DNA from 3 places in the Paenibacillus sp. AN1007 genome. Region 3 is predicted to be linked to each of the others. Evidence: riboswitches for the same ligand, from Rfam matches in the RefSeq annotation. Region 3 holds a riboswitch; each other region holds the start of a gene.
What was found. A riboswitch is a leader RNA that binds a small molecule or an ion and turns the genes downstream of it on or off. The one in region 3 is predicted to bind cobalamin.
Positions count from the first base shown of each region.

Region 1: linked by a shared signal. The riboswitch ahead of nikB (nickel ABC transporter permease) and the one ahead of cobJ (precorrin-3B C(17)-methyltransferase) in region 3 are both predicted to bind cobalamin.
Region 2: linked by a shared signal. The riboswitch ahead of ABXS70_RS18995 (ABC transporter substrate-binding protein) and the one ahead of cobJ (precorrin-3B C(17)-methyltransferase) in region 3 are both predicted to bind cobalamin.

Region 1 is NZ_CP159992.1:5,502,263-5,512,577, reverse strand. Features, by position in the region: gene ABXS70_RS24810 (histidine kinase) at 1-671, shown strand, start outside; gene ABXS70_RS24805 (ATP-binding protein) at 689-2,299, shown strand; gene ABXS70_RS24800 (response regulator) at 2,300-3,001, shown strand; gene ABXS70_RS24795 (alpha-glucosidase/alpha-galactosidase) at 3,158-4,456, opposite strand; gene ABXS70_RS24790 (AraC family transcriptional regulator) at 4,681-5,517, shown strand; cobalamin riboswitch at 5,618-5,813, shown strand; gene nikB (nickel ABC transporter permease) at 5,971-6,909, shown strand; gene nikC (nickel transporter permease) at 6,910-7,746, shown strand; gene ABXS70_RS24775 (ABC transporter substrate-binding protein) at 7,765-9,369, shown strand; gene ABXS70_RS24770 (ABC transporter ATP-binding protein) at 9,369-10,187, shown strand; gene ABXS70_RS24765 (dipeptide/oligopeptide/nickel ABC transporter ATP-binding protein) at 10,177-10,315, shown strand, end outside.
Region 2 is NZ_CP159992.1:4,204,060-4,214,374, reverse strand. Features, by position in the region: gene cbiB (adenosylcobinamide-phosphate synthase CbiB) at 1-495, shown strand, start outside; gene ABXS70_RS19000 (histidine phosphatase family protein) at 489-1,202, shown strand; cobalamin riboswitch at 1,381-1,510, shown strand; gene ABXS70_RS18995 (ABC transporter substrate-binding protein) at 1,963-2,958, shown strand; gene ABXS70_RS18990 (iron ABC transporter permease) at 2,955-4,001, shown strand; gene ABXS70_RS18985 (ABC transporter ATP-binding protein) at 3,998-4,912, shown strand; gene cobT (nicotinate-nucleotide--dimethylbenzimidazole phosphoribosyltransferase) at 4,958-6,091, shown strand; gene cobU (bifunctional adenosylcobinamide kinase/adenosylcobinamide-phosphate guanylyltransferase) at 6,088-6,648, shown strand; gene cobS (adenosylcobinamide-GDP ribazoletransferase) at 6,645-7,544, shown strand; gene ABXS70_RS18965 (cobyric acid synthase) at 7,646-9,199, shown strand; gene ABXS70_RS18960 (methyl-accepting chemotaxis protein) at 9,439-10,315, opposite strand, start outside.
Region 3 is NZ_CP159992.1:6,359,438-6,369,752, forward strand. Features, by position in the region: gene ABXS70_RS28545 (hypothetical protein) at 27-365, shown strand; gene ABXS70_RS28550 (spore germination protein) at 546-2,144, shown strand; gene ABXS70_RS28555 (Ger(x)C family spore germination protein) at 2,149-3,348, shown strand; gene ABXS70_RS28560 (hypothetical protein) at 3,341-3,568, shown strand; gene ABXS70_RS28565 (endospore germination permease) at 3,625-4,854, shown strand; gene ABXS70_RS28570 (uroporphyrinogen-III synthase) at 4,986-5,819, shown strand; cobalamin riboswitch at 6,077-6,266, shown strand; partial or broken gene cobJ (precorrin-3B C(17)-methyltransferase) at 6,643-8,576, shown strand; gene ABXS70_RS28580 (sirohydrochlorin chelatase) at 8,970-10,202, shown strand; gene cobK (precorrin-6A reductase) at 10,199-10,315, shown strand, end outside.

The DNA of each region.
Region 1 (10,315 bases), 860 kb from region 3:
GGGTACGGGAAACCGTGCCTGATCGAATTATTCAATCGGCAGATGAGGTGCAGCTGATTGATGTGGCGCCTGGGGCCTTGCGGCAGCGCATGCGAGAGGGTAAAATCTATGCAGCTGCCAAAATCGAACAGGCACTTGTGAACTTTTTTAAAATGGGCAATCTGATTGCGCTGCGTGAACTGGCTCTGCGCGAGCTTGCAGATGATGTGGATGAGCGGCTCGAATCACAGGCATCAGCACGTACACTTCGGGGTCCATGGCGGCGTGAGGAATCCGTTTTTGTATGTGTCAGCAGCGATCGGCACGCTGAGCGTTTAATTCGTAGAGGTTTTCGGATGGCTTATCGTTTGAAGGCAGCCTGGCATGTCCACCATGTACACATCGGTCCGGCTATGAGTAGTGAGATGAAGCTTCATCTGGCAGGTTTGGAGCAGCTCACTGTGAGGCTCGGGGGTCATTTTCACGTCCATTACAGCTCGAAGCTGGGTGAGGTGCCTGGTATTTTGACTGCAAAGGCTGCGGAAGCGAAGGCGACACAGCTTGTGGTGGGGCAGGCTAAGCGAGTTTGGTGGCTGAATGGTCACCGCGGATCGGGTTCCGTGGTGAACAAGCTTGTGCGTCTGTCGAGGCATATTGATGTATTGATCGTGGCAGATGATGATTATAGATAAAGCAGGTGGAATTCAATTTGTCGGAGCATATGAAAAAGGGCAGGCATAAGAAAAGTAAACAGGAGCCGTTCCGCTGGAGAAGGTCCCCTGCTTATATATGGGTTACACTTGGCATCATTCTGTTAACTGTCGTACTTCATGCCACCCGCATGAGTGGTGACTTGGTGAATGCTGCCTTGGTTTATTTGTTTCCCATTCTGATCAGTGCTGTATATTGTGGAATGGGACCTGCTGTGTATGCGGCAGCGCTCAGTATTGTTATGTTTGATTTCTTTTTCGTTCCACCTTACCTCAGTTTTACTGTGGAAGATTTGCAGTATCTGATCTCGTTCGCAGTATATCTGGCAGTTGCTGTTATGACGGCCAGTCTTGCAGGTCGGCTGCGGCATCAGCTGGAGAGGGTTAAATCACGGGAAGCAGCAGCGAATGCCTTGTATGATCTGAGCCGCCAGATCACTGCGATTACGGATCTGGATACCCTGCTGGATAACATGACTCGCCAGATATCCCTGATGATAGGGAGTCCAGCGGCTATTTATCTGCCGGATCAGCAGGGTGAAATAAAGCTTGGGATGAACTATGCATCTGATCAAGATACAGAGAGAAGTGTCTGGGGAACCCGTCCCTCGGAGCTGGCTATCGCGGATTGGGTGTTTAAACACGGACAGACTGCGGGCAGAGGATCACCCAAACTCGGGGAATCCTCCGGCCTGTACGTTCCGCTTCGGATAGAGGATCGCATTCACGGTGTACTTGCCGTAGACATGACCGCTGGAGAGACGGAGAAACAGCAGGAGCAGCATCTGCTGCTGGATGCCTGCGGAAGCCTTGCGGCAGGTGCCATCGCTCGGATGAAGCTGGCTGAGGAGGCTCGCCTTTCCCAGATTACCGCCGAATCCGAGCGTATCCGAACTGCACTGCTGGATTCCGTCTCCCACGAACTGCGCACACCTTTAACCGCTATTATCGGCTCGGCTGCCGGACTTATTGAGAATGACCACCTTTTTACAGCAGAGGACCGAAAAGAATTGACTGGCAACATCCGCGATGGCGCACTGCGTATGAATCGTCTGGTGACCAACCTGCTGGGGATGGTACGGCTGGAGAGCGGCATGCTGCAGTTGAATCGCAAATGGTGTGACGTAGGGGATATGATCAGCATTGTACTGATGAAGGTGAGGGAATTCAGCCTTCATCATGAGATTGCGGTGCAGCTGCCGGAGGAACCTGTATTTTATTACGGAGATGAAGTGCTCTTGGAACAGGTGCTTGTAAACATCGTCAGCAACGCGGTTAAGTATTCACCCAATGAGAGCAGGGTTACTATTCAGGTTAAGAAGGAAAGAAATCAAGCTTCCCTGACCTTCATCGTAGATGACCAGGGGATCGGCATTCCGGAGCCGGAGCGCGCTCGCATTTTCGATAAGTTTTATCGTTCTCCATCCACGCAGCATATTACGGGAACCGGATTGGGGCTTGCCATCTGCAAAGGTATCGTGGAAGTTCACGGAGGTACAATTCAAGCTGAGGCAAATCCGGATGGGGGAACGAGAATACGTATAGAACTGCCTGAGGGAACAGAAGAATTGCCGTGTTCCTGTTCAGGGCAAGGAGAGGTTGGAGAATAGATGAACGACGCATCAGGAGCTCGTATTCTGGTGATTGACGATGAGCCGCAGATTCGCAAACTGTTAAAAGTGACTCTTCAGGCTCACCAGTATGAGCATTACGAGTGTGCTGATGGGGAGGACGGAATTATGCAGGCAAGCATCATGCATCCTGATTTGATCATACTCGATCTCGGTTTACCAGGAATGTCCGGCATGGACGTACTTCACCGGATAAGGGAATGGTCACAGGTGCCGATCATTGTGCTTACAGCGAAGGATCAGGAAGCGGATAAAATTGCTGCACTGGATGGTGGCGCAGATGATTATGTGACCAAGCCGTTTGGCATGGGTGAACTGGTGGCCCGAATCCGGGTGGCGCTGCGGCATGTGGCCAAAACAACCGATGAACCGGTTCTGCGCTTCGGTTCATTGGTAATTGATTTGGCTCTCAGACAGGTTGAACTGGACGGGGAGCAGGTCAAGTTAACGCCGACGGAATATGAGATGCTGAAGGTGCTTGCCTCCAATGCGGGTAAAATTATTACCCAGCGTCAGCTTCTGCAGCAGGTATGGGGTGCACAGCATCATGAATCAGACAGTCACTATCTGCGGATTTATGTGGGCCATTTGCGTAAAAAGTTAAAAGAAGACCCCACCCGCCCAATCTATATCCAGACAGAACCAGGCATCGGATATCGCTTTCTGCTGCCTGCGGAGTAGCAGTATGTTACAAGTTTCAGTGAGGACAGTACAGTGCGATGTATACGTTTCAGGGATCTCGGTAAAGTACGGCGAAAAAGTTCATGGTCTTCTTAAAATAAATTCAAAGAGCACCGTCCCTTTAACATTCTAAAGGAACGGTGCTCGATTTTTATATTATGAGAATTTGGGCAGCCAGTCGCCGTGGGCTTCAATCAAATCGTCGCACATGGACACGATGTCGTCCATGGAAAGTTCAGCTGCCGTGTGTGGATCAAGCATAGCTGCATGGTAGATATGCTCTTTTTTACCCGTCATTGCGGCTTCAATGGTGAGCAGTTGCGTGTTGATGTTGGTGCGGTTCAGTGCTGCCAGCTGCGGCGGCAGGTCGCCAATGTATGTTGGGCTGATACCGGAACCATCAACCAGACAAGGAACTTCGACACATGCTTCACGCGGCAGATTAGTGATGAGTCCGTTATTCATGACATTTCCGCCGATCTTGTACGGTCGATCTGTCTCCATGGCTTCCATAATATGTGAAGCATATTCGCGGCTGCGGGTATGCTGAATATTTTCGCTTGCGAACAGCTTCTCCCGCATCTCCTTCCACTCTGCAATCTGGTTTACACAGCGGCGCGGATACTCATCCAGCGGAATGTTGAAGCGTTCGATCAGTTCAGGGTAGTTACGTTTGATAAAATACGGGTGATACTCCGCGTTATGCTCGGAGGACTCGGTTACGTAGTAACCAAAACGGTGCATCAGTTCATAACGTACCATATCGTCATGGGTTTCCTGCTGCTTTTGTCTCGCAAGTCGTTTGATCTCAGGATAGAGATCCTGTCCATCTTTTGTAACCTCCAGCAGCCATGCCATATGGTTAATACCAGCAATCTTGGCGATAACACCTGTCTGATCGATCCCCAGCGCATCGAAGAGATGGGGTACGCAGACCTGCACACTGTGGCACAGTCCTACCGTTTTGATCCCGCCATGCACGTTCATAACATTAGTAAGCACAGCCATCGGATTCGTATAGTTCAGGAACCAGGCATCCGGGCATACTTCCTGCATATCCTTGGCGAAGTCCAGCATCACCGGGATGGTGCGCAGGTTGCGGAAGATGCCGCCAATGCCGAGGGTATCGGCAATCGTTTGACGCAGGCCGTATTTCTTCGGAATTTCAAAATCGGTGATCGTACACGGGTCATATCCGCCGACTTGAATTGCATTAATTACATATTTGGCTCCGCGCAGCGCTTCCTTGCGGTCATGATATGTCTTCACGGAACAGCGGCTGCCCAGCGATTGGGCCAAGCTGGTTAACAAGCGCTCGGAGTCGCCGAGACGCTCGGCATCAATATCAAACAAGGCCAGTTCAAAATCCTGCAGAGCCTCCGTCATCATGACATCACCTAATACATTTTTAACAAAAACGGTGCTGCCCGCACCAAGAAACGTAATTTTATTCATCCCATGTTCATCCTTCCCGAAAAAATGTTGTACCCCAACTATAGGCCGAACAGGCTCATATCACTATGGTTCAACCCCTCCCAAACATGGCATAATCCCATTTATGTTTTCGTTTTCATGAATAATTTGCGTTTTTCACCTGTTATAATTTAGTGTGAATACAAGTGGGGACTATCCAGGTTTCATTTAAGATAGTTGATCATCAACGTCGAAAGGAGGTTAACATGAGCCGGAAAATTGAAATGAATGTCGTTTCTGCGGGCTGGACACAGATGGAGCTGGTCTTATTATTTTATGGATGGGAGGCATGTGATCCTGCCCATTATTGGGGACCGGGGGTACGTGATTCCTATATTGTGCATTACATTCATGAAGGCCATGGCACGGTGTATATGGATGATCGGAAATATCATCTGAGTGAGGGCCAAGGATTTCTCATATTACCCGACACAGTTATCCATTATGAGGCCGATGCAGAGGAGCCATGGACATATTCATGGTTTGGCTTCAGAGGTGTACAGGCAAAAGCCTTTATGCAGCGTGCACAGTTAAGCGAGGCCCATCCGGTGTTTACTGCTCATGAACCGAATACCATGGCAGCGCTGTATGATGAAATGCTTAGAGCAGGAACGAGCCAACTTCCAGGAGGAGATGTGATGCATCAAAGTTTGTTATACCGACTTATGGCAGCGTTAATTGCATCCGCACCGATTAAAGAGGAAGAAAGCCCGCTTCTTTCGCCCAAAGAAACTTATATTCGGCAGGCTGTGCAGTTTATGGAGAACAGGTACAGCCAGCGCACCTCAATTCTGGATATCGCACAGGCTGTCGGGCTGGATCGAACCTATTTATCAGGATTGTTCAAAGAGCGATATGGCAAGTCACTGCAGGCCTTTTTCCTGGAGTATCGCATGAATCGTGCAGCGGAGCTGCTGCGCAACCCGATGCTGTCCGTGAGTGAAGTAGCCCACTCCGTTGGATACACCGACCCGCTGCTCTTTTCCAAAATGTTCAAACGTGTGACAGGCATATCGCCGAAGGGTTCGCGAGTGCGAGATTAGCCGCATTTATCAATTTCAATATTGAAAGAAAAGTTTTGAACATTATTCCGTATGCCGCTATACTGATACAGAAGTGCAGCAGATAACAACATTAAGCTGAATTAAATACGTGGAACTTGGTGCTCTGTCCGCTTGGACAGAAGCTTAAAAGGGAAGTCCGGTGTGATGCCGGCGCGGTCCCGCCACTGTAACAGAGGAGTCAGGCAGCATATCCACTGATCTTGGGAAGATCGGGAAGGAGCTGCTATGGTGATGATGCTGAAGCCAGGAGACCTGCCAGGTTTGACAAACACAGCAGTACCCTACGGGAGATAGGAAGGTGTTTAAAGAGCATGATTTTTTCTGAAAATCTGTTTATTTAAGACGTCCTCATTCCGTGTAACGGAGAAGGGCGTCTTTTTGGATTGAATGGACATAAAGATATGCGCAATACATCGGGAAGGACGTTTTTCATTGGGCAGATATATCGTTAAACGATTATTACAACTGGTTGCCGTTCTGTTTGGCATTACCTTCCTGACATTTCTATTAACCTATCTTTCCCCTGGCGATCCCGCCAGACTGATGCTGATGTCCACTGGAATCACACCTTCGGATGAGTTGGTCAGACAAGTGAGAGTGGAACTGGGATTGGACAAGCCGTTTCTGGTTCGGTATGGAACGTGGCTTGCGCAGGTGGTCACCGGAGACTTTGGTACGTCATATAAGTATGACCGTCCGGTAATGGAGGTGCTGCTGGCGCGTCTTCCGGCAACACTCCGTTTAACGGGAAGTGCCATGCTTCTGGTGATATTGATCTCTTTTCCGCTGGGAATCATCTCGGCTGTACGGCGAAATCAATGGCTGGATTATATGATTCGTCTATTTTCCTTTGCCGGTTTGTCCATGCCAAGCTTCTGGCTGGGTATGCTTCTGATGCTGGTGTTTGGGGTGCAGCTGAAGCTGCTGCCCGTCATGGGCAGTTCCGGCTGGAACAGTCTGATCCTGCCTGCGGTCACGCTGGCCATTCCGCTGATTGCGCAGTACAGTCGGCAGATTCGTGCAGCGATGCTGGAGGAGACCAGTCAGAATTACGTCATGGGGGCGAGGGCAAGAGGTGTGAAGGAGTCAATCATCATATGGCGCCATATTTTGCCGAATTCACTGCTGCCGATAGTGACCCTTCTGGGTATGACAACAGGTGCACTGCTCGGCGGAGCAGCCATAGTCGAAAGTTTATTCGTATGGCCGGGGGTGGGACAGATGGCAGTGGATGCGATTTTTACACGAGACTATCCTTTGATACAGGGATATGTGATCTGGATGGCGATCATCTACGTTACGCTGAATCTGCTTGTTGATCTATGGACACATCTGCGTGATCCGCGCATTCGATTGGATGTGGACATTTAGATGAGCGCAGCAATTCGAGCATGGCTGACACAACGCCGCAGCTTTGTATTTGTGCTGTCTCTGGCCGGGAGCTGGATCATTCTGGCTCTGATTGCCCCACTGCTGGCTCCGCATGATCCACTCGCCACGAATTTTGCCAAAGTGCTGCAGCCGTCCAGCCCCGAATATCCACTTGGGACGGATCAGCTCGGACGATGTGTCCTGTCTCGACTTCTGTACGGAGCAAGGACTTCACTGCTGCTTACGTTTGTGATGATTGGGATCGTCTTCAGTTTGGGTGCAGTGGTTGGTGTAATTGCAGGTTTTGTCCGGGGAGTGGTGGACACGGTGCTTATGCGGCTGTGTGATACATTGATGGCGTTTCCGGGATTGATTTTTGCAATTGCCGTGGTAGGCATGTTGGGCCCAGGATTGTTAAATACCGTAGCGGCACTCTCGGTGGTCTGGTGGGCAAAGTATGCACGCATGGCCCGAAGCTTGGTCATTTCTCTTCAGCAAAAAGAATTCGTCACTGCTGCCGCTTTCAGCGGTGCGCGTAAGATTCAGATCATTGGCAGAACGATCCTGCCTAACATGCTGCCTCCCCTGATCGTGATGGCGATGATGGACGTGGGCGGCATGATGCTGTCCATCTCGGGACTTTCTTTCCTGGGACTTGGTGCACAGCCGCCTGACCCGGAGTGGGGAGCGATGTTAAATGAAGGCAGAAGGTATCTGCAGACCGCGCCATGGTTGTTAATTTATCCGGGGGTTGCGATATTCAGTACGGTTATCATTTTTAATTTGCTGGGAGACAGTCTGCGAGATGTGCTCGATCCCAAGAAAAATACAGGTTAACTGAAGGGATTGTGAAGGATGAGGAATGTTCAACGAAAGTGGCTGTTTGCTCTTATGTCTATGATGGTCATTATGGTGCTCACCGCTTGCGGCAGCGGCAAAAATTCATCGGCTTCGACATCATCGAATGCTGCGGAAAAATCATCAGATACAGATGCGAGCATCTCAGGTGCTGCAGGGAATAAGTCTCATCTAAATATTGCCTTGTTCTGGCTGGGCAGCAGCCTGGACCCTGCGGAAGAGTGGAACGGCTGGACGCTGACACGGGCCGCAATAGGAGAGACGCTGATTCAGTTTGATGAACACATGAAGATGGTGCCCAAACTCGCAGACAAGTGGGATCGGGTTGACGATACGACCTGGCATTTTCATATTCGTGACGGGGTAACATTTCATAATGGCAATCCGGTGACTGCTGATGCGGTGAAAAAATCAATCGAACGATCCATCTCGCTGAACGAGAGAGGTCAATCGACACTGCCGATTGCATCAATGGCTGCCAAAGGGCAGGATCTGACGATCAAAACAACGCAGCCGGATGCCTCACTGCTGGGCAATATTGCTGAGCCGCTTTTCATTATTGTGGATACGAGTGCAGATACATCGAAATTCAAAAGTGCGCCGATAGCTACCGGGCCGTTCATGGTTACAGGATATACACCTGACCAGGAGATTCAGGTTAAGAAATACGATGGGTACTGGGGCGGTGCGGCCGATCTGGACACGATGACGCTGAAATACATCAAGGATGACAGCACACGTGCACTGGCACTTCAATCAGGCGAGATTGATGCAGCAAGTAATATAGGACGCAGCAATATGTCTCTTTTTCAGGACACATCACAATACACTATTGATGAAATACCCAGTCTTCGTACTCAGTTTGTATGGTTTAACACCAGCCATCCGCTGCTGAGTGATCCGAAGGTTCGCCGTGCGATCTCTTACGGAATCGATCGCGAGAGGTATGCGAATACGCTGGTAGGTGGACAAGCAGCCAAAGGACCATTTACCTCTGCTTTGCCTTTTGGGTACGACAAGCTCAAAGGATACAATTATGAACCGGATAAGGCCAAACAATTGCTGGATGAAGCTGGATATAAGGATACGGATGGAGACAGTATACGGGAAAAAGATGGGGAAAAGCTGTCGCTGCAGCTCATTCTCAATGCAGCGTACGAGTCAGATTCCGTTGTGGCGGCTGCGATGCAGTCTCAACTGAAAGAGATTGGCGTTGGTCTGGAGCTGACCTCGTATGAGGATCTCACCGATCATCAGAAGAGCGGAAATTATGATTTAGCCCTAACGAGCATTAACACAGGCATCACGGGTGATCCGCAGTATATTCTAGACTTTTATTTCAAGACAGGTGCGGAGTGGAATGTGGGTGGATACAGCAATCCGAAGTTGGATCAGCTCATTGAGGGACTTCACTCAGAGTTTGATGTGGAGAAGAGATATGCTCTAGCAGCGGAAGCCCAGCAGCTGATTTTGGACGATGCCGCTTATATGTTTTTGACATACACGCCGATTAATATTGTCAGCAAAAGCAATGTCAAGGGCGCGGCGATGTACCCGATCGACTTTTATCTGCTGGATCGCAATATCAAGGTTGAGCAGTGATGATGCCGCCGCGTGCAGTAACAGCATCTCTTCTTGAAGTGAAAAATCTGTCTGTGAGCTACAAGGAAGCGGCTCCGTCTTTGCGGGAAGTATCGTTTTCCATGAGGCAGGGAGAGATCATAGGTATTGTAGGTGAAAGCGGCAGCGGGAAGTCCACCCTGATTCGGGCTTTACTGGGCCTACTGCCTGTGGGCGGGCAGTACAAGGAAGGAGAGATTACTTTCGGGGATCGGGTGCTGCTGCGCGGCTCACAGCAGCATTGGCAGGGGATGCGCGGGAAACGAATTGCGACGGTATTTCAGGATACGGGTTCCTATCTGAATCCGATTCAAAGCATCGGGAGTCAGTACGTAGAGGCAATTCGTGCCCATCTTCCAATGTCCCGGAAAGCGGCTCAGGCCCTGGCTGTCCGCGCGCTTGCCCATGTGGGGCTGGATAATCCAGAACAAGTTATGCGTTCATATGCTTCGCAGCTCAGTGGTGGTATGAAGCAGCGGGCAGCGATTGCGATGGCTGCTGCGCTGGAGCCGGAACTGCTGCTGGCGGATGAACCGACAAGTGCGTTGGATGTTACGACTCAAAATGAAGTCATGAAGCAATTAAAGAAGCTTTGTATTGAAAAGGGAACCAGCATGATACTGGTGACACATAACATTGCTGTTGCAGCCCATATGGCAGACCGCATCGGTGTGATGTTAGACGGCAGATTGGTGGAACTGGATGATACGCTGCATGTCATATCGAATCCGGTTCATGCGTATACGCGCAAGCTGCTGCAGGCTGTACCCGAACTGGAGGGGAATGTACATGACCGATGACAAATCACCGATTCTGAGATTGAACAGCGTATGCAAAACGTACGAATTGAAAGGACAGCAGGCTGTTCAGGCATTGCAAAACGTGAATCTGGCAGTATATCCCGGGGAATGTCTGGGCATTGTCGGGC
Region 2 (10,315 bases), 2.2 Mb from region 3:
TTCTATGCGCTCATTGGCGGCGCTCCGCTGGCTATGGCTTACCGGGCTGTCAATACGCTGGACTCCATGGTTGGTTATAAAAACGAAAAATATCTGCATCTTGGCTGGGCCTCTGCCCGTCTGGATGATTGGGCAAACTGGATTCCTGCGCGCGTAACCGCCGCACTGTTAATTGTAGGCGCACGGGTGCTCAGGCTGGATGCCCGAGGTGCAGCACGCATGGTTGCCCGTGATGCGAGGCTGCATCCCAGTCCCAATAGCGGTTTTCCCGAATCGGCAGTGGCCGGAGCACTTGGCATTCGGCTGGGCGGACATAACGTGTATCACGGTATTGCCTCGTTTCGTGCTTATATGGGCGAGGCTGCGCGGCCGATGGAGGCCGAAGATATTGTACGAACGACAAGGCTAATGTTTTGGTCAGCTGGCGCTTTTGTGGGCCTTTGTTTCTTAGCAACCATGGGTGTGTGGTTAATAGGAGGTGCGCTATTGTGGTAATTAAAGAAGGGCAGGAGCAAAGTGATCCAGACTCTAGTGAATCAGAACAGAATGGATCGCAGCACGGTGAGTTAGAACAGTTTGGATCAAAACAGTCTTCGTCAAAGCGGAGCATTGTACTGATCCGTCATGGAACAACCCAGTGGAATGTGGAAAAAAGATACCTGGGGCATACCGACATTGGTCTGCTGCCGGGTGCTCAAGAAGAGCTGGCTCTGCTAAGCCGGCAGTGCCGCAATCTTACATGGGACGCCGTATACTGCAGTGACCTTCTTCGCTGTCGTCAGACCTTGGCGTACACCGCGCCTCAGGCTGCTGCACAGGCAAAGTTGGATGCGCGCCTGCGCGAGAATGATTTTGGACAATGGGAAGGTTTGACCTACGAGCAGCTGCAGCATAATCCGCTCTACCGGCGCTGGATCGATCAACCGCAGGAGGTTGCGCCGCCTGAAGGGGAAGCATGGCCGTCATTCGCGGGACGAATAGATTCTTTTCTGCATGAACATATCTGGTCAGGCCGGACTTCACATAGAACATTGATTGTGACACATGGCGGAGTCATCCGTTACATGCTGTCCCGTCTTATTGAAGGTGTTGGATTCTGGGATACACATGTGATCCCGGGACAGGCGATTCAGGTATACATTGAAAAGCAGGGGAACCGCTGGCTTGGCAGCCGTGTGAATTTTCCGTCTATCGGCTTGTAAGGCGGTGCAATATACCCTATAATCACAACAGAAGTGTGACTCGGTACGAGCATATTGGTGTGATAGGCTGCAAGGCCTGAGCTGATGTGATTCGTGCGGAGCTAACTGCATCTATCGGTCACATGGATTAACCATCATTAACGACCAAGGGTCCCGCGTGTGAAGCAGATGTTCATGATGAGCAAAGACAAGTCATGATGTGCACAAGGGTAAATGGGGAAGCTGGTGTAAATCCAGCACGGTCCCGCCACTGTGAAACAGGAGCCATCCTGTAAGTCAGATTACCAGCCCTGGACGTACAAGCCGGTGTTCCTTCGAGGAAAGGACAACGTTTCGGGCCATTCTGTGCGTGAGCGCTTCCTGCTGCACATATACAGACTGCCATATGCGAGACGTCATCCCTGATCCTTATGTGAGGATTAGGGATTTTTCTTGTTGTACACGATGTGATGAAAAATAGTATGTTACACGGGGCCACTCCGAGTGCAGTACCATTTTCCGATTGTTATTATCCCTAGATTTTTTTGATTCCCTTATTCAAAGGGAAAAATCCGGTGATAGGCGTATGCTTTCGATGCAGCTTTCTTACAGAAAGCTGCAGGCGAGCACTTCGTTTCTCCAAATTGGTTCTGCACTCTCCGTTAAACGTGTACACATCTTCATTTTCGTTTCATCGGAACACACCAAGATGGGGTAGAGCATTAAGATTGAGGTATTATGTAACAACAATAGTACAGATAGAGAAGGGGAGTTTAAATTAATGATTAAGAACTGGAAAGCACTCACGTCACTGTTGAGCGCAGCGATGCTGGCACTGGCGCTCGCCGGATGCGGTAATGCAGCAACCAAAGAAGGAGCGGGCAGCACACAGCAGCCTGCACAAGAGCAGTCACAGGAACAAACGCAAACCGATCTGAAAACACAATATCCGCTGACGGTTACCGATGCAACAGGTGAGTCTTTTACTTTTGAAAAGGCACCATCCAAAATTGTCTCGGTATCTCCGGCTGAAACGGAGTCATTGTTTGCGCTTGGCCTGGACGAGCAGATTATAGGGGTATCGGATTACGATGACTACCCGGAAGCGGCGAAAGCAAAAGCGAAAATGGGCGGGATTAACAAACCCAATGAAGAGTCGGTTATTGCCGCTGATGCGGATATCGTATTCGGAGGTATTTCGTTGAGTGAAGATGCAGTGAAAAAGCTGCGTGATTTGGGGATCACCATTTTCAAAACCGATCCTAAATCCATCGACGATGTAATGAACAATATCGAAACGTTTGGTAAAATTACAGATCATCAGGAGCAGGCTCAGAAACTGATCACACAGATGAAGCAGGATGTAACGAACGTAACAGAAGCGGTCAAAGCCGTGAAGCCGGAAGAGAAAAAGAAAGTATATGTTGAGTTCTCTCCAGGCTGGACCGTAGGTAAAGGTGAGTTCATGGATGAACTGATCACGACAGCTGGAGGCACCAATATTGCTGCGGACAAAGAGAGCTGGTATCAGATTAACGAGGAAAATGTAATCGCCGCTAATCCGGATGTTATTCTATACGCAAACGATGTAATTGACGAAAACTCCAAAACGCTGGATCAGATTATCAAATCGCGCAGCGGCTGGGATCAAATCACAGCCGTAAAAAACAATAATGTGGTCGGATTGGATGCCAACTTGCTGAGCCGTCCGGGCCCACGTGTAACTCAAGGATTAAAAGAAGTAGCCAAAGCGATCTATCCTGATCTGTTCAAATGAGCAAAAAGCTGATCCTGTACGGAACGATAGGTATAGGGCTGCTGATGCTTACCGTGCTCATCTGCACGGGCATTGGTTCGGTGGCGCTGCCCATCCGGGACATTGCCGGTATTCTCATTCACAAAATGCCGTGGGTGGGCGACTGGATCACACCTGATTGGAGCAGGGCTGCCGAACAGATTATCTGGAAGGTGCGCTTTCCACGTGTGCTGCTTGCGGTGCTCGTTGGAGCTTCGCTGGCCATTGCAGGCGCGGGCTTTCAAGGAGTGCTGCGCAATCCGCTGGCAGATCCTTTTACACTAGGGGTATCCTCAGGAGCTTCGGTGGGGGCGGCTTTCCTGATTTTCTTCGGACTGCAGTATGCCCTGATCGGAATCTGGACGCTGCCGCTGGTTGCTTTTCTGACCGGGGCCATGACGCTGTGGTTCGTCATGACGCTGGCTCGTGAAGGACGCAAAATACCGACACACAGCCTGATTCTGGCAGGTGTTGTTATGCAGAGCTTTCTGGGTGCGGTCGTTTCCTTCCTGTCGACCATGTCCAAGCAGACAATCAATGAAATTATATACTGGACGATGGGAAGTCTGGCACTGCGCGGGTGGTCGTATACGGCCATCCTTTTCCCGTATTTCCTGCTGGGTCTGATCTTTCTGTGGAGCCGTGCACGTTCCCTAAATGTACTGGCGCTGGGTGAACGTCAGGCGGCACATATCGGGGTTGGCGTGGACAGACTCAAGCTGTCTGTACTTGCTGTGGGTACGCTGCTCACAGCCGGGGCAGTCTCCGTCTCCGGCGTCATTGGCTTCGTTGGACTGGTCATTCCGCATATGCTTCGGCTGCTGGTAGGGCCGGACTACCGACTGCTGGTGCCGCTATCTGCAATTGGCGGTGCGATCTTTATGGTATGGGCGGACACGATTGCCCGCTCTCTGCTGGCACCAACCGAGATACCGTTGGGTGTCGTGACGGCTTTTGTAGGTGCTCCGTTCTTCGCTTATCTGCTGCACCGGAACAAGAAGCTGCGGAAGGGGATGGTCCCGTGAGTAAAGGGTGGAAGCACAATCAACAAGGCCAACAACCGTCTCCGGGGTTGTTGTCTCAATCGGATTTAAGCAGTAATGCACAGCGTGCTTTAACCGGGGATAACGGAAAGACTGTCGGTAAAACAAAAACATGGGTATCGGTTACAGGTGCTGGCAAAAAGTACGGTGATCATCGGGCCTTACATGATGTAGACTGGCAGATTAAAGAAGGAGAATGGTGGGGAGTTGTCGGCCCGAACGGAAGCGGAAAGTCGACACTGCTCCAGCTTATAGCTGGAACGGAATCGCTAAGTGAAGGTCAGATCCGTATTGACGGCCAAGATATCACTTCGTACAGCCGCAAGGATCTGTCACGTATGATCGCGGTTCTGCAGCAGGATGGTCTGCCGGCAATTTCCTATTCTGTGCGTGATGTCGTAGAGATGGGGCGATACCCCTACCAGAACTGGCTGGGCAGGGAATCGGCAGATGGGGCCCGAGTTGTGGACCGGGTGCTTGAAGAACTGGGACTGATGGAACTAGCGGAGCGGCCGCTGGATTCCCTAAGCGGTGGGCAGAGGCAGCGGGTAGCGCTGGCCAAGGTTATGGCACAAGAGCCGCGTCTGCTGCTGCTGGACGAACCCACCACATTTCTGGACATCAAATATCAATTACAATTCATGGAGTTATTAGCTGCATGGCGGCAGAAGAGCTGTATTACCATTGCTGCCGTACTGCATGATCTAAATCTGGCTGCCTTGTTCTGCGATCAGATTCTGGCTTTGAGAGAAGGCGAAATAGCAGGGATGGGTGCTCCTCGAAGCTTGATGACGGGGGAGCAGATAGAAGAGATTTTTCGCGTTAAACCTGCGATGGTGTCCCATCCGGATCATGCCGTACCTCAACTGCTGCTGCGGCGGGATACGCTTTAAATAAGGCAGGAGAACCTCTATTTTAAAAAAGGAAGTGCTCGTTGTATGAAGAATGAACAGGTGTTGGGACAGCTATTGAACAAAATTGCACCTCCTGACCAAAACATTGCAGCGGAAACGTCTGCTCATGTAGATGTGCTGACGAAACCGCCAGGCAGTCTTGGCAAACTGGAGGACCTTGTCATTCGACTGGCGGGTATGACAGGCAGTGTGCGTCCGCGCTTTGATCGCAGAGCGGTTGTCGTGATGGCTGCGGATCACGGTGTGGTGGCAGAAGGGATAAGTGCTTTTCCAGCCGAAGTTACTCCTCAGATGGTCATGAACTTTCTGGCGGGAGGCGCTGCCGTTAATGTGCTTGCACGTCACGCCAGAGCAGAAGTCATCTGTGTCGATATTGGTGTAAATGCTGACCTTGAACACGCAGACCTGCTCTCTCGCAAAATTCGTAAAGGCACTGCCAATATGGCCCAAGAGGCAGCAATGACCCGGGATGAGGCGATTCAGGCCATTCTTGCAGGCGTGGATGTGGTTGCGGAAGAGGTGGCAAAAGGCACACAGCTGTTTGTGACTGGAGAGATGGGAATTGGCAATACCACTGCGAGCGCTGCAGTGATGAGTGCGCTCACAGGGACTGAACCCGCTGCTGCTGTAGGGAGAGGGACAGGGTTGGATGATGCGGGAGTGCTGCGCAAAGCTGCCGTTATAAGTCAGGCTCTGAGCATAAACACACCAAATCCTGATGATGCATTGGATGTACTCTGTAAAGTGGGCGGATTGGAGATTGCCGGACTTACCGGCGTTATTCTTGCATCAGCGGCACACCGCTGTCCGGTTGTAGTGGATGGTTTCATCTCTACGGCTGCAGCGCTGATTGCGAGACAGCTTGCTCCTCTGAGCACGGCATACATGATCGCGTCGCACACTTCACATGAGAATGGGCATGCGGCACTGCTGCGTGAACTGGAACTGAAACCGATGCTGGACCTGGACATGCGTCTTGGAGAGGGAACTGGCGGCGTGCTCAGCCTGCATCTGATTGATGCCGCATGCCTTCTTCTGAATGAGATGGCTACCTTCACCAGCGCAGGGGTTTCGGATGGAGCAAATCAGGCTTCAGCAGCTGCTGCCGATCCGGCTGTTTCATCGGCGTCATCCGTGCTGGGAGATGGCTCCCGATGAGTGTATTGGTCACAGGAGGGGCCCGCAGCGGTAAAAGTTCGTTTGCCGAGCGTCTCTGCATGCAGCGTTCCTCAGAGGCATGGTATGTAGCAACAGCTCAGGCGTATGATGACGAAATGCGTGAACGTATTGCTATGCATCAGCAGCAGCGTGAAGACTCCGGTTATCTCTGGCGTACGATGGAGGAGCCGCTGGCCCTGCCTGCGCTCATTAACCGCATGGGTGAAGGACATACCGGTACTTCTGCACCTACGATACTGGTGGACTGTCTGACACTATGGCTGACGAATATTCTGTTAGCACACGAGCAGGACGATAGCCATGTGCTGCAGGGTCATCTGGATGCGCTGGTTGAAGCGATTCGAACGTATCCAGGTCTGCTTGTGCTGGTTACCAATGAAGTGGGTGACGGGATTGTGCCAGAATACAAATTGGGCCGGGTTTATCGTGATTTGGCAGGTGTACTTAATCAGCGAATTGCGGCAATCTGCCGTGAAGTATTTCTTGTAACGGTGGGCATCGCAATCGAATTAAAGAGCAAGGAGTATCGCTTATGAAGGAAGGCACAGGACGCTCAGATGTTCCGCAGCAGCAATATGCCGCCGCTGCCGCTTTTCAATTTCTCTCACGTTTTCCTGTGAAAATGCAGCTTGATTTTGCACCACCGCTGCTGCGCGAAAGTGTAGTGTACTACCCGCTGGTGGGCGCTGCAATCGGTCTATGCGTCTGGCTTGCAGCGGCGCTGAGCGGTTTGCTTCTTCCCGCCTTCCCGGCAGCCGTTCTCGCCTTAACGGTGTGGGTCTGGCTTACCGGGGGACTGCATCTTGACGGATGGATGGATACGGCAGACGGGCTGCTCAGTTATCGAAGCCGTGAGCGAATGCTGGAGATTATGAAGGACAGCCGGGTTGGCGCTATGGGTGTCATTGCCTGTGTGCTGCTGCTTATGATGAAGGCCGCATTGATCGCGGACTTTATTGCGCGCGGCAGCTGGTATTACGGCGCACTGCTGCTGCTGCCCATGATTTGGAGCCGATGGTTCATGGTTTATGCCATGTCGGCTTGGCCCAATGCACGCGGGGATGACGGACTGGCCGTTCTGTTCAAAGGGCTTGGCGAGCGGAGAGAAGTGCAGCGTGCACGAAGCGCTGCTGCCGGACTTTCGCTGATTGCAGGGGTCTTGACGATTGCTGCCGTATGGATGTTCAAGCCCGATACGGCTATTGCCGATGCTGCGATCAGCGGGTTTGGATCACTGCCATGGTGGCTGTATCCCGTAACATCGGTGATTCTAGTGCCTGTGGCGTGTTATTACATCGGGCGTTTCGTGGCGGTACGAATTAGTGCAAGGCTCGGAGGCCTCACCGGAGATACATATGGTGCGATGAATGAACTGCTGGAAGCTGCCCTGTTGACGGTGTTAAGCGTACTTCAAGGACTCTTCTGGCTCTAGTTGTGATTCATTAAGCATTCTTGTTATGCAGCAGGTTAATCGCACGAAAGACAGGGGGAGCAGGCGTGAAAGATCAGGGGAAACAACCAGCAGCTGTACTTATGCTGCAGGGAACGGCTTCCGATGTTGGTAAAAGTGTAATCACAACGGCGCTTTGCCGGATTTTCAAGCAGGATGGATTTCAACCTGCCCCGTTCAAATCACAGAACATGGCCCTGAATTCCTATGTCACCGAAGACGGCAAGGAGATCGGCCGGGCGCAGGGGGCGCAGGCTGAAGCCTGCGGTATAGAAGCAACAACCGATATGAATCCAATCTTAATCAAACCCGTACGGGATATGCATTCACAGATTGTGGTGCATGGCGTACCTTTTGCCCAGATGAGTGCTTCGGATTATCGTCAGCACTTCCTGCCTGAAGCAAAGCAGACGGTCATGGATGCCTTGAACCGTTTGCGTGATACATATGACATCATACTAATGGAGGGAGCAGGCAGTCCGGCCGAGATTAATCTGAAGGATAGGGACATCGTCAACATGAATCTGGCAGGCTGGGCCGATGCACCGGTTATTCTGATCTCTGACATTGACCGCGGGGGTGTATTTGCTTCCATCGTAGGTACGCTGGAACTATTGGAACCCCATGAAGCGGCGCGTGTTAAGGGATTTATTATCAACAAGTTCAGAGGAGACCTATCTCTGCTGCAGCCGGGTCTGGACTGGCTTGAAGAGCGGACGGGCATTCCTGTCCTGGGTGTGCTGCCATACATAAGAGATATTCAGATCGAGGCAGAGGATTCGGTAGTGCTGGACTCCCTGCGTCATGGCAAAAGGGAACAGAGCGAACTGGATATCGCGGTAATCCGTTACCCGCGCATCTCCAATTTTACGGATTTCGATGCGCTATCCCGTGAACCGGACGTAAATGTGCGCTACGTAACCTCGCCGGAGGAACTGGGCAGCCCGGATGTTGTTATTTTACCAGGCACGAAGGATACCATCGGCGACCTGAATTTCGTGCGGGAATCCGGATTGGAACAAGCGATTGCTTATCAGGCAGAACGCCAGCATGTGCAGCTTGTGGGCATATGCGGCGGATATCAGATGCTGGGCGAGCATTTGACTGATCCCTACGCTGTCGAGGCTGATCAGGCTCAGGAAGCGGTAGGCCTGGGCAGGCTGCCGTTATCAACAACCTTTCTTCAGCATAAACATACGGTCAGGGCCTCCGGTTATGTACACTCCAATCATCCTATCCGGTTATATAAAGGGAAGCTGGACGGGGGATTATCCGTACCTGTTAACGGATACGAAATTCATATGGGTGTGACGGAATGCCGTGAACCGGAACAGGTTACAGCCTTGTTTGAGATATCCCACGCGGGTGGACAAACTTTTCTAGAGGGCTGGGGCACAGCAGACGGCAAAGTGTGGGGAACGTATCTGCACGGCTTGTTTGAGAGCGATCAATTCCGCCGTTCCTGGCTGAACGGTTTACGTGAAGCCAAAGGGCTTGCACCGCTGGAGGAGACGTACAGTGCTCAGGCGCGCAAAGACATGGAATTTGATCGGGTTGCTGCTTCGCTTCGTTCGTCACTGGACATGAAGAGAGTGTATGAGATCATGGGCATGAAGCAGCCAGACCAAGTGGACTAAGGTAATGATTGCAGCAGTATAGTGATAGAGCAAGTGTGGTGTGATATATATTAATCTAAAAAAGCACCCCCATGACCGGAGCGCGTTCAATCTTGAACGAATGCAGCGGTTATGGGGGTGTTTCTGAATCCATCTTTTTTAATTGTTTAATCTGATGAATGAGGGGTTAAGGATATTTGTTCGTCGTTGTGTTTATATATCGATTGAGCTGAATTTGATTGGTGCTTATAACCAGCAATTTAGCTGATTTTAAATTTTTTCATGGCTGTCTGCAGTTCAACAGCTTGTTCATGCAGATGGCGCACAGTGTTGGTATGGGAGCCCATTTCGTCCAGCTGCAGTTCTGCGGTAGCGGCAATCTGCTGCATGCTTTCACGGGACTTGGACGTAATCTGTGCCGTTTCTTCAACCGACGCGCTGACTTCTTCTGCACCCGCAGATACCTGCTGTGTAGATGAAGAGACAGTCTGAATCGTGAGATTAACGTTCTGAATCAGTTCATTCAGCTGCTGGAACGCTGAACCAGCCTGCTGTACGACCGATGTTCCTGAGCCAATCTCCTGGGTTACCCGATTCATTGCACTGACGGAGCGTTCGGCGTCTTCTCGAATCGTACCGAGATAATCCGCAATTTCTTCTGTCGCCGTCTTGGACTGTTCCGCCAGCTTGCGGACCTCACCGGCCACAACTGCGAATCCGCGCCCGTGTTCACCGGCACGTGCGGCTTCAATAGAAGCATTAAGCGACAGCATATTAATCTGTTTTGTAATTTCAAAAATAGAATTTACAATGGTGCCGATCGCTACGGAACGTTCGTTCATCGTCTCAATGTAACGCAGTGATTCACTGGCAGTTTGTCCAACACGTTCCATCTGGTCAACTGCGTTCTGTGCGAGCTGATTACCGTTAACGGCTTCGGTTGCGGCTTCACTGATCTGCTCGGAAACTTCTGCTGCAGAAGAGGCAATATGCATGATGCCTTGGGTGATCTCTTCCATAGCTCTTGCATTCTCCGAAGCACTGGATTCAATGCTGACACTGCCTTTTCCAGCTTCTTCTGCAGCCTGGCTTGAGTGCTGCACCATGCCAGACATGGACTGTACACGTTCAAGCAAA
Region 3 (10,315 bases):
TCAAGATCCAAGGAGGAACGATGCGTATGGCGCAGCAGGAATGGTTTATGGTAAAACACGGAGTGACCGGGCGTGGACTGGCGAACAGCAAAATGGATGCAGGTCTGTCTTATCGCTTTCAGCAGGATGGAACGGGATTCCTGTTTACAGTTTCGGGACTGGACGAGCAGACCGTTGCGAAGATTATCGAGCTGAGGCAGGAATTAAACGTATTTCGATTCGTTCAGCGTAAAGACCGCCCTCTGACGAAGCACTGGTATTATGTCGATGGCGATCGCGTAAAATATGACAGCGAGCGGCATACACTTACGATCTATGCCAAGTCAGAAATTCAATATGTACCTGAGGATTATTTTGCAGACTAACACAGACATGGAATGGCCGCATGGTCTATTGTGCGTTCAACCTACTGCATGAGACTTCCATCACTTCGATCTGTAAGCCTTCCTTCATGGGAGGCTTATTTTTTTGTATTAAAAACCACATAATTCCCTGTCTTATGGCACAAGCTACCTCGTATAAAAACATGAATGGAGGGGCGGCATATGGCAGGTAAAACATCATCAGACGGTGGTAAGTCCAAAGCTTCAGGAGCATCCTCCGACAGCAGCAGACATATACCCTTGGGACTGCCGTCCCCGCCTATTCTGAAGCAGCCAATTAGTGGAGTTCATACGACTCAGATTCAGGCATTAAAAGAAATATTCTCGGAATGTTCCGACGTAGTATTCCGCAATGTTATGATCACACCGGAGGTGCAGGGACTCCTCGTATACGTCGAGGGCATCGTGAATTCGGCAGATATTCAGGAGCATATGCTGCGTCCGCTTATTCGGGGACTGATTCAGCAGCGAACAGACGAGCCGGATGTGCCGATTGATGATACACGGATTGAATTAACACAGGTAAAGCGAGTTCAGACCTGGGCCGCTGCGACAGAGGGCGTGCTTGCCTCATCGGCGTTACTGGTCATGGATGGAGAAGCTGAAGCATGGCTTTTCAATGTCAAGGGCGGTATAAGAAGGGGCGTAGAAGAGCCGCAGACGGAATCGGTCATCCGCGGACCCCGGGAGGGATTCACGGAGACGCTCCGCATGAATACAGCTTTACTGCGGTTCAAGCTGAAGACACCTGCACTCAAAATGGTGAGTATGACACTGGGCTCCGATACGAAAACAGATGTTGTTTTGGTCTACCTGGAAGGAGTCGCCGATCCCAAATTGATTCAGGACGCCAAGAAACGTCTCGAAAAAATTGAAATTGACGGTATTTTGGAGAGTGGTTACATTGAGGAGCTCATTGAAGATCATCCTTATTCTCCTTTTCCGCAGCTGCACTACTCGGAGCGTCCAGATACGGTTGCTGCAAACCTGCTGGAAGGTCGATTCTCCATCATGGTGGACGGGACACCGTTTGCATTGATTGCACCTGTGACCATGTGGCAGATGCTGCAGGCAAGCGAGGATTACTATGAGCGGTTTTTCATTACGAATCTGATTCGCTGGATTCGCTTTTTGTTCGTAGCGATTGCTCTGTTCCTGCCAGCTCTGTATATCGCGGTTACAACCTATCATCAGGACATGCTTCCAACCACACTGATTCTCAGTATTGCCGGTGCCCGTGAAGCTATTCCTTTCCCGGCGCTGATCGAAGCGCTCATTATGGAATTATCCTTTGAAGCGCTTCGAGAGGCCGGGGTCAGGCTGCCCAAGACGGTGGGGCAAGCGGTCAGCATTCTCGGTGCCCTGGTGATCGGCCAAGCTGCCGTACAGGCAGGTATTGTGTCTGCCCCAATGGTTATCATCGTGTCGATGACGGGCATAGCTTCCTTCACTATTCCGCGCTTTAACTTTGCCATTACCGTAAGGCTGCTGCGGTTTCCGATCATGCTTCTGGCAGGCATGTTAGGGTTATACGGCATAGTCATTGGTCTGGTACTCATCTCCGTGCATCTGACACAGATGACATCATTTGGTGTACCATATCTGTCTGGTTTAAGTCCGTACAGCAAGAAGGATACCAAAGATATTTTGGTCCGGGTGCCTTGGTGGAAAATGATCAATCGCCCTTCGACTGTACATCGGGACCGCAAACGTATGACCAGAGATATTAATGGTTCGCCGGAAGCTGAGGAAGGATGGTGATTCCATGCAGGTTCTTATCAAATACAGAGCTGTGATTGCGCTGATTCTGTGTACTTCCATGCTAGCAGGCTGCTGGGATCGCGAAGAGATCAATGACATTGCCTTTGTTATCGGCATTGCCGTTGATAAAGAAGAGGAGAACTACAGAGCAAGCCTGCAAATTGCTCTTCCAGGACAGTCAGGTGCATCAGGCAGTGAGGGTGGTGGCGGGGGGACCAGTGGTGATAAGTCATGGTTCCTGCTCTCGAACACGGGTCCAACGCTGCGGGAAACAACACTTGCAGGTCAGAAATCATTGTCTCGCAAAATTTATTATGCGCATCGCCGAACCATCCTCATTGGAGAGGAGCTTGCCCGGGAAGGTGTGGCCTCGATGCTGGATTTACTCACGCGGTATCCGCTCAACCGGTTATCGGCAATGCCTGTCGTCACTCGGGGTGAAGCTTATAAAGTCATTGATACGGATGCTCCCATTGAGAAATTCCCTTCAGAGATGGTGCGAGAGTTATGTTTCCTGAATATGCGAAATCCGCGTTCTCTCAAAACATTTATCGACTCCATTCTGAGCGAGGGTATTGATCCTTTTCTGCCTATTGCTTCGGTTTCGGACAGCGTACCGAAAGATTGGAAAGACTCCAAGACCAATATCAAGCTGGATGGTCTGGCTATTTTCAAAAAAGATAAACTTGTAGGCATGATGGATAAGGAACCAGCAGATGCTCTGATTCTGGCGATGGGTGAAGCGAATGCACCTGAAGTTTTGATCAAGGCCCCTCGAGGGAAAGGGGATTTGTTTATCAAGCTGAACGAGAACAATGCTTCGCTTCACCCTCATATAGAGAATGGGAAGGTGAGTATAACCATTGAACTCTATGCCAAAGGGGTATTGGTCGACAACGAATCCAATTATGGGGATCGGCAGGAGAAGGAGATTCTTAATATTAATGAGGCTGTTCACCAGAAGCTCAAAGAGGATATTGAAGAAGGGGTCCATCTGGTACAGAAGAAGTTCAAAGCGGACATTCTCGGTATGGGCAGATCAATTCATCAGCAGCGGCCAAAGGAGTGGAAGAAGATTAAGGATCGTTGGGATGTTCTCTATCCGGACGTCAAGGTGAATGTAGAGCCCCATGTCATCATTGAGAATGTTGGCGTTGTCAATAAACCGATCGGGGTCGTGGAGGAGGACATTGTGCATGATTAAACCGCTTCTGTTCACATATTTAGCGATGGTTGTTGGCGCGCTTATCATGGATTTTCGTCATCTGAAACAGGCAGCCCCGATTAATCGCTGGTTGTCTTACGGTTTAATGGCCATAGGGATTGGTATCTGGTTGTATGTAACTGCATTGAGCACGAAGACGTTTTTTGTAACGGTATGGATCAGTCATGTGATCCAGCGTCTGCTGCCGCTGCCCGGATGAAGTGCAGTATGATTGCTTAACATGCAGAAGGTATGCGCAGGAAAGGAGGGGACAGGATGAGTCAGAAAGTAACCCACCGACAAATGGTATTGATCATTATGCTGCTCAGTATTACAGGTACGCTGCTTCAACCTCATGCTCAGGCCATTTTTTATGCAGAACAGCATGCTTATCTCTGTTACGTACCGGTTGTTCTGATTATGTTTACATCGATGTGGATGCTCAGCCGTGTCCAGCGGCGTTTTCCAGACAAGGATTTGTTTGAGTCGCTGGCGGAGCGCTTCCCCTTCCTCGGGAGAGTAACGGGGTTTCTATACATCACGTTTTTCTTCTTTGTACTTGCCAGAGATATACGGCTAACAGGGGATTATGTAAGTATCACGTTACTTGAAACAACACCTATATCGATAATCGTGCTTTCTTTGATTGTCATGGCCGTTTTTATCGTTAGGGGAGGTCTCGGTTCCCTAATCGGTATGGTGGAGTTATATGTGACTCTATTTGTGTTAAACTCCATCATCGTTCCGTTTATGCTGATTCAGCAGATCAATCTGGATAATTTGAAGCCCTATCTCGATGTTGACCTCGCGGGAGTGGGGACAGGAAGCTGGTATATCTTTTCATTTTATGGTGAGATGATTGCCCTGCCTTTTGTGGTAAGAGGTAGTGACTTTCGCGTGAAGTCAATTCTTTCGGGTACTATTGTTACGGGATTGCTGCTGATGCTGATTGTTGTAGAAACGATTGCTTCAATCGGTGTACCCATTGCTTCAAGACTTGTATATCCATCGTATGAGCTGGCAAGACAGCTGCAGATCAGTGACTTCCTGGATCGGTTTGATCTGGCGCTTGCTGCCGCAACGCTGCCTTGTATTATTACCAAGATTGCATTTGACCTGTATTTTGTATGCTGGGGATTAAAACGAATGATTCCGAAGGTGTCTGGTAAAGTATTAACTGGACCGATTGCGCTGCTGGGTTTTGTATGTGCCTTTTGGTTTTTCCGCAATGCGGTTCAGCTCAATCGCTTTACTCGAGAGTGGACGTGGATTGCGATCGTGTTCGAGGTGTTATTCCCAATTGTATTGTTTCTTTTCCTTCGTCCGCGCAAGAAGGATGCACAGCATGTCCCGGATTCCGGGTCCGAAGAACGTGCGTCCAGAGACAAACAGCGCAAAGAGGATGAGAAGCAGCAGGCACACGCTGAACCGGATCACTCTGAAGAAAAGTCCGGGGAAAAGAAGGGGAAAACATCACATGGTGGCGGTAATCTGCAGCCTTCCTGATGAAAACTATAAAAAATCGTTATAGCCAAGAGCCCGGAATGAAAGCAGATATGGTTTCCCTCCGTACAAGCAGCCTGTATACTGTAGTCAGACTGATGAACATTCGGCTGATTTGAACGGAGGGGACAGGTATGGCGCAGCATTTGGCAGGGGTAAGAGTAGCATTAACCGGACCGCGAAAGTCCAAAGAGATGTCTTTATTAGTAGAAAAAATGGGTGGAGTCCCTCTTGTGCGTCCTGCACAAGGAACGGTATTTCTGGATGACCGCAGCATCAGGGATGGATTGGTCTCCTGGATTTCCAATCCGCCGGATTGGGCTGTGTTTACAACCGGTATGGGACTGGATGCCTTGTTTGACATGGCGGAGGATATGGATGTGGCCGGGCAGTTTCGGAATGTGCTGTCTGAATCGAATGTCGCAGCCAGAGGATACAAAACGGTAAATGCACTTCGGAAGCTGAAGTTAACACCTTTGGTACGAGACGATGATGGCAGTACGGACGGATTGATTCGTGAGTTCGGCTCGCATGATCTCTCAGGTAAAAAGGTGATGCTGCAGCTGCACGGAGAAACGGCCCCCAAGCTGGTCCACTGGCTGGAAGAGCAGGGAGCCGTCGTACGCCAAGTGCTGCCTTATCGTCACGTACCACCGGAAGAAGCTGCGTTGAAGCAGCTTTTGGATGAAGTCCTTCGGCATGAGCTGCATGCCGTAGCTTTTACAAGTGGTCCGCAAGTTCGATTTTTAACGGAATATGCCGCTTCTCAAGGAAAGCTGGAGCAGATGCTGAAGGCCTTCAGGGAAGGTGTAGTTCCGGCTTCCGTCGGTAAAGTGACCGCAAATGCGATGCGTGAGGAAGGCATTGAAGCACTCGTTGTACCGGAGGAAGAGAAGATGGGTGCACTTATTGTTGAACTGGGGCGTTATTTTGCTGCTAATCCGGTTGGTGTCCGGGGGGAGTCTTAGAGGGAGCTCTGGCGGGAATGAGTTGAGAGCAGCAGCGTATACGGAGGCAGGAAGGCACGTCAGATCACTGGATGAAGAAAACGTAAACGCGTGGAGAGTTAACGCTGCAGGAAAAAACAGAAGCTTGTTATACAGGATACATAAAGGTTCTGGTCCGTTTGGCGGATCAGGATCTTTTTTCATTTTTATCCGAAAATCAAGATATGGACAATATTCATTATCGTGGACATTTTTTCCTGACCGATGGTATGATGAAATCAATATGAAAGCAGCAAGGTGCTCTTGCGTAAAGCAAGAGGTAACAGGGAATCGGGTGCAAGTCCCGAGCGGTCCCGCCACTGTAATGGTGAAGCGCTTTTCAATAAACGTCACTCGGAAAACGGGGAAGACAGAAAAGAAAGCTGATGATCCAAAGCCAGGAGACCTACCTTGCATGTGTCACCAAACCCTTCGCGGAAAGGAGTGGTGTACGATAAATTCGGAAAGGGACAAACATCAGTTTGTCCTGAAAGGCCTTATATGGGCTGTTTTGGTCGTGTGTACCTCCTTTTTTGGGGGATTCATGCGTTCGTTTCCTGAGTTTAAGTACATGCGTATCTCATCCGTGAACAGGATGAGATTTTTTTGTTTTTCGGACAGCAAACAGCTTCAGGATCAGGCGAAAAATGAGGAGTACCATCAGCATGAAGTCAGGAATACCGCATATCACGGGGAACTTGCTGCCTGTAATCAAGAGAGGAAGTTCTTATCAATAAAGTTAACATTTTAGATAAATAGGCTGAGATGTAAACCGCGTGACGAGTGGAATGAGGGAGGAAGAGATATGCAAAAGCAAGGCAAACTGCTGATTATCGGGTTCGGCCCGGGTGCGATGGAGCATATAACGAAACGGGCACTGGATGCACTGCAGGAAAGCGAGGTTATTATCGGATACAACACTTATGTGGATCTGATTCGCCCACTGCTGAATGGACAAGCCATTGTACGTACGGGCATGACCGAGGAAGTCAGCCGGGCACAGGAAGCGGTGAGACAGGCGGAAGCAGGTAACATTGTGGCCGTAATCTCCAGTGGAGATGCAGGGGTATACGGCATGGCTGGACTTGTCTACGAGGTTCTGATGGAGCAGGGCTGGAAGCCGGACACAGGCGTAGCCGTTGAGGTTATTCCCGGCGTGTCAGCTGTTCAGTCCTGCGCTTCCCTGCTGGGTGCACCCGTAATGCACGATGCGTGTACGATCAGTCTCAGCGACCATTTGACACCATGGGATACGATTATTCGCCGGGTTGAAGCGGCAGCAGCGGCTGATTTTGTCATTGCTCTGTACAATCCCCGCAGTGGACGCCGTACACGCCAGATTGTGGAGACGCAGGAGATGCTGCTTCGTTACCGTGATCCCAAGACACCGGTGGGTCTGGTCAAAAGTGCGTATCGGGAACGTCAGGATGTGGTCCTGACGACACTGGAAGATATGCTGCATCACGATATCGGTATGTTGACTACCGTAATTATCGGCAATTCCTCAACCATGATGTACGAAGGACTCATGGTCACTCCGCGCGGATATCAGCGGAAGTATACGCTGAACTCCGCGGAACAGCCGCTCAGACCTCATGAGCGGCTGCGCACCGAAGCCGAGCCATGGTCGCTCGGCGCACAAGAAGCCCGCGCTGCCGCCTCCGGCGAGGCAGCGGGCGATAGCGCGGCCCGCGATGCGCAGGCCGCGCTAACGGCGGAGCCAGCCCTGCACGGCGCGAGCGCCGGAGCGGGCACGGCTCCGCAAGGGCAGCCGCCCGCTGGTGCATGGGCGGCGACCCCGCCTGCAGCAAGCCCGGCGCGCGGTGCCGGCACCGCCGTGCTTGCTGCATCGCGGTCCGTGCCCGCGGCGGCAGAAGCCGCACCGCGCGCCGCTGCTGCTGCGCCGCGTGCCGGCGCTGCCGAGCTTGCTGCCGAGGCGCTGACGCGGCTCGCGGCAGGCGGTGCGCTCGGGGGCGAAGCGGCAGGCCGCTGGCTGGACGCGGCGGCGTCAGGCCCGGCGGCCGTGGCGGCGCATCGCGCTGACGGCGCTCGGCGGTTGGCACCCCAGCTCGGCCCGTGCCGGGACGCAAGGCGCCGCTCTTCGAGGTCGGCGTAGCGCCCGGCGTGGGCAACAAAAAGTTCACCGCCGTCCAGATGGCCCTGCTGGCGCAGTGCGCAAGCGAGGACGGCGAGCTGGAGTATACGCCGGAGCACCAGATCATTCTGAGGGTGCCGACGTTTGAACCGGATGCGCTGGTGGAGCAGCTGCGTGCAGCGAATTTTATCGTTGTTCCCATCGGTGATGTCATCAAGGTCAAAGCCTGTGATTTCTGCAATCTGGAGAAAGATGATGCCGTTCCGATGGCTAACCATCTTCAGGACGTGATTGGCGGATTATCTGCTCCGAAGGAAACCAGTGTAGCGCTGAACGGTTGCGGTATGGCTTGTTACGGCGCGGTGCTGGAGGATATTGGTATCGTTTACCGCAAAGGCGGATACGATCTGTTCCTTGGCGGCAAAAAGTTTGGGCGCAACGCACATCCGGCCCAACCTGTAGCCGAGGGTATTCCCGGTGATGAAATTGGCGGCATCGTAGAACGCATCGTGGCGGAGTACAAGGCAAAGGGCCATCCGAACGAGCGCTTTCACAAGTTTTTCAAACGTGTAGGGGTTATTCAGGGCTTCCGCCATGTGGATGCACCAGTCACCGTCGAAGTGAATCCGGTATGCGGAGATTAAGTGAACGAAGATAGATGATACAGGTCGATCAAACGCGCTGCCGATCCTTGATCAGACTGAATCGCGGCCTATAGCGCTAACGATTCTCAGAAGCCTTATATCGCGGAAAAGGGCATGTTTGAAAATGTAACGATCCGTAGGAACGCTATTTCATTAAAACCCAGCCCAAGTTGGTGTAAAAGGCATCATTTTGGTGAAATAACGTCTCCTGAGATCGTTAGAATTCCAGCGAGTATAAATTACTCCAAATAACGTTATCTGGGATCGTTAGCGCCGAGTTGTGAGCGTAGTAGGCATTAAGTAAGTGAGATGGTTAGCGTGTGGTTGATGTTGATAGATGATGGTTACATGAAAAATCTGATCTGTGGATCGGACAGCGGAGGAGATAAGAAGATGGATGCCATTTTGTTGGTGGGACACGGGAGCCGTGATCCTGAGGGAAACCGTGAGTTAAAGGAGTTTGCGCGTGGGGTTGCCGAGCAGGCACCAGAGAACACGCTGGTGGAGACCTGTTTTCTGGAGTTAACGAGACCGAGTATTGCTGATGGTGTGACAGCTTGTGTAGACAGAGGTGCGACGCGTGTTGTACTGGTGCCGATCATTTTGTTTGCAGCCGGTCATGCCAAGATTGACATTCCGAATGCCATTGACCGTGCCAAAGCACGTTATCCTCAGGTGCAGTTTATATACGGACGCCCGATTGGCGTACATGAAAAAGTGGTGCAGATTATGCAAACTCGCCTGCAGGAGGCACAGCCTGTGCGGGCTGCAGCTCAAGGTGAAGGTGAAACAGATACAGCAGCTGCAGTAGCCGCTCCGCCTGCTGCGTTGAGCGTAACGGATGAAGAGACAGCCGTGCTTGTGTTGGGACGGGGGAGCAGTGACCCGGATGCGAACAGTGACTTTTTCAAAATGACCCGTATGCTGTGGGAGAAGCTTCCGTATAGATGGGCGGAAAGCAGTTTTATCGGGGTTACCCAGCCTTCTTTCCCGGATGGCTTGGAGCGCTGCCTGCTGCTTGGTGCGAAAAAAATTATTGTCATGCCGTACTTCCTCTTTACCGGTGTGCTGATTAAACGCATTGACGAGATGACGGCTGAATTTGCAGCTGCACATCCAGACATTCAGGTCGAAATTGGTGGTTATTTCGGTTTCCATCCAAAGTTGGTCGAGCTTGTGCTGGAGCGTGCTCACGAGGGATTGTACGGGCGTGTGGCAGCGAACTGCGACAACTGCCAATTCCGACTTGAAGCGGCCAAACACCATCATCACCATCACGACCACGACCATGGGCATGACCACGATGAACATGATCATCACCATCATGATCACGATCACCACCACGAAGATCAACATGTCCACAGTCATGATGAGCATACTCATCACAACCATGACCATAGTCACGACCACGAACATGAGCATACAGAACAGGGTTCCGTCCACCATGAGGCATCGCTTGATTTCCATCATGACCATGATGGAGAGATGCACCACACACATCACGAGCGTGAGGTCAACCGGAACAGCGGGCAGCGGGCAGCGCAGGAGCCCGTTCATGTACAGCCAGATACGTCCTCTGTTCACGCACAGGCCGCAGCGGCTTCAGAGCAGGTGAAGCATTCATGATTTTCATGTTGTGCGGCACCAGTGATGCACGGGAACTTGCGCTTCAAATCCGGCAGCAGGGCTATGACGTATTAACCTCCGTTGTGACGGATAGCGCGGCCCAAAGTCTGGCG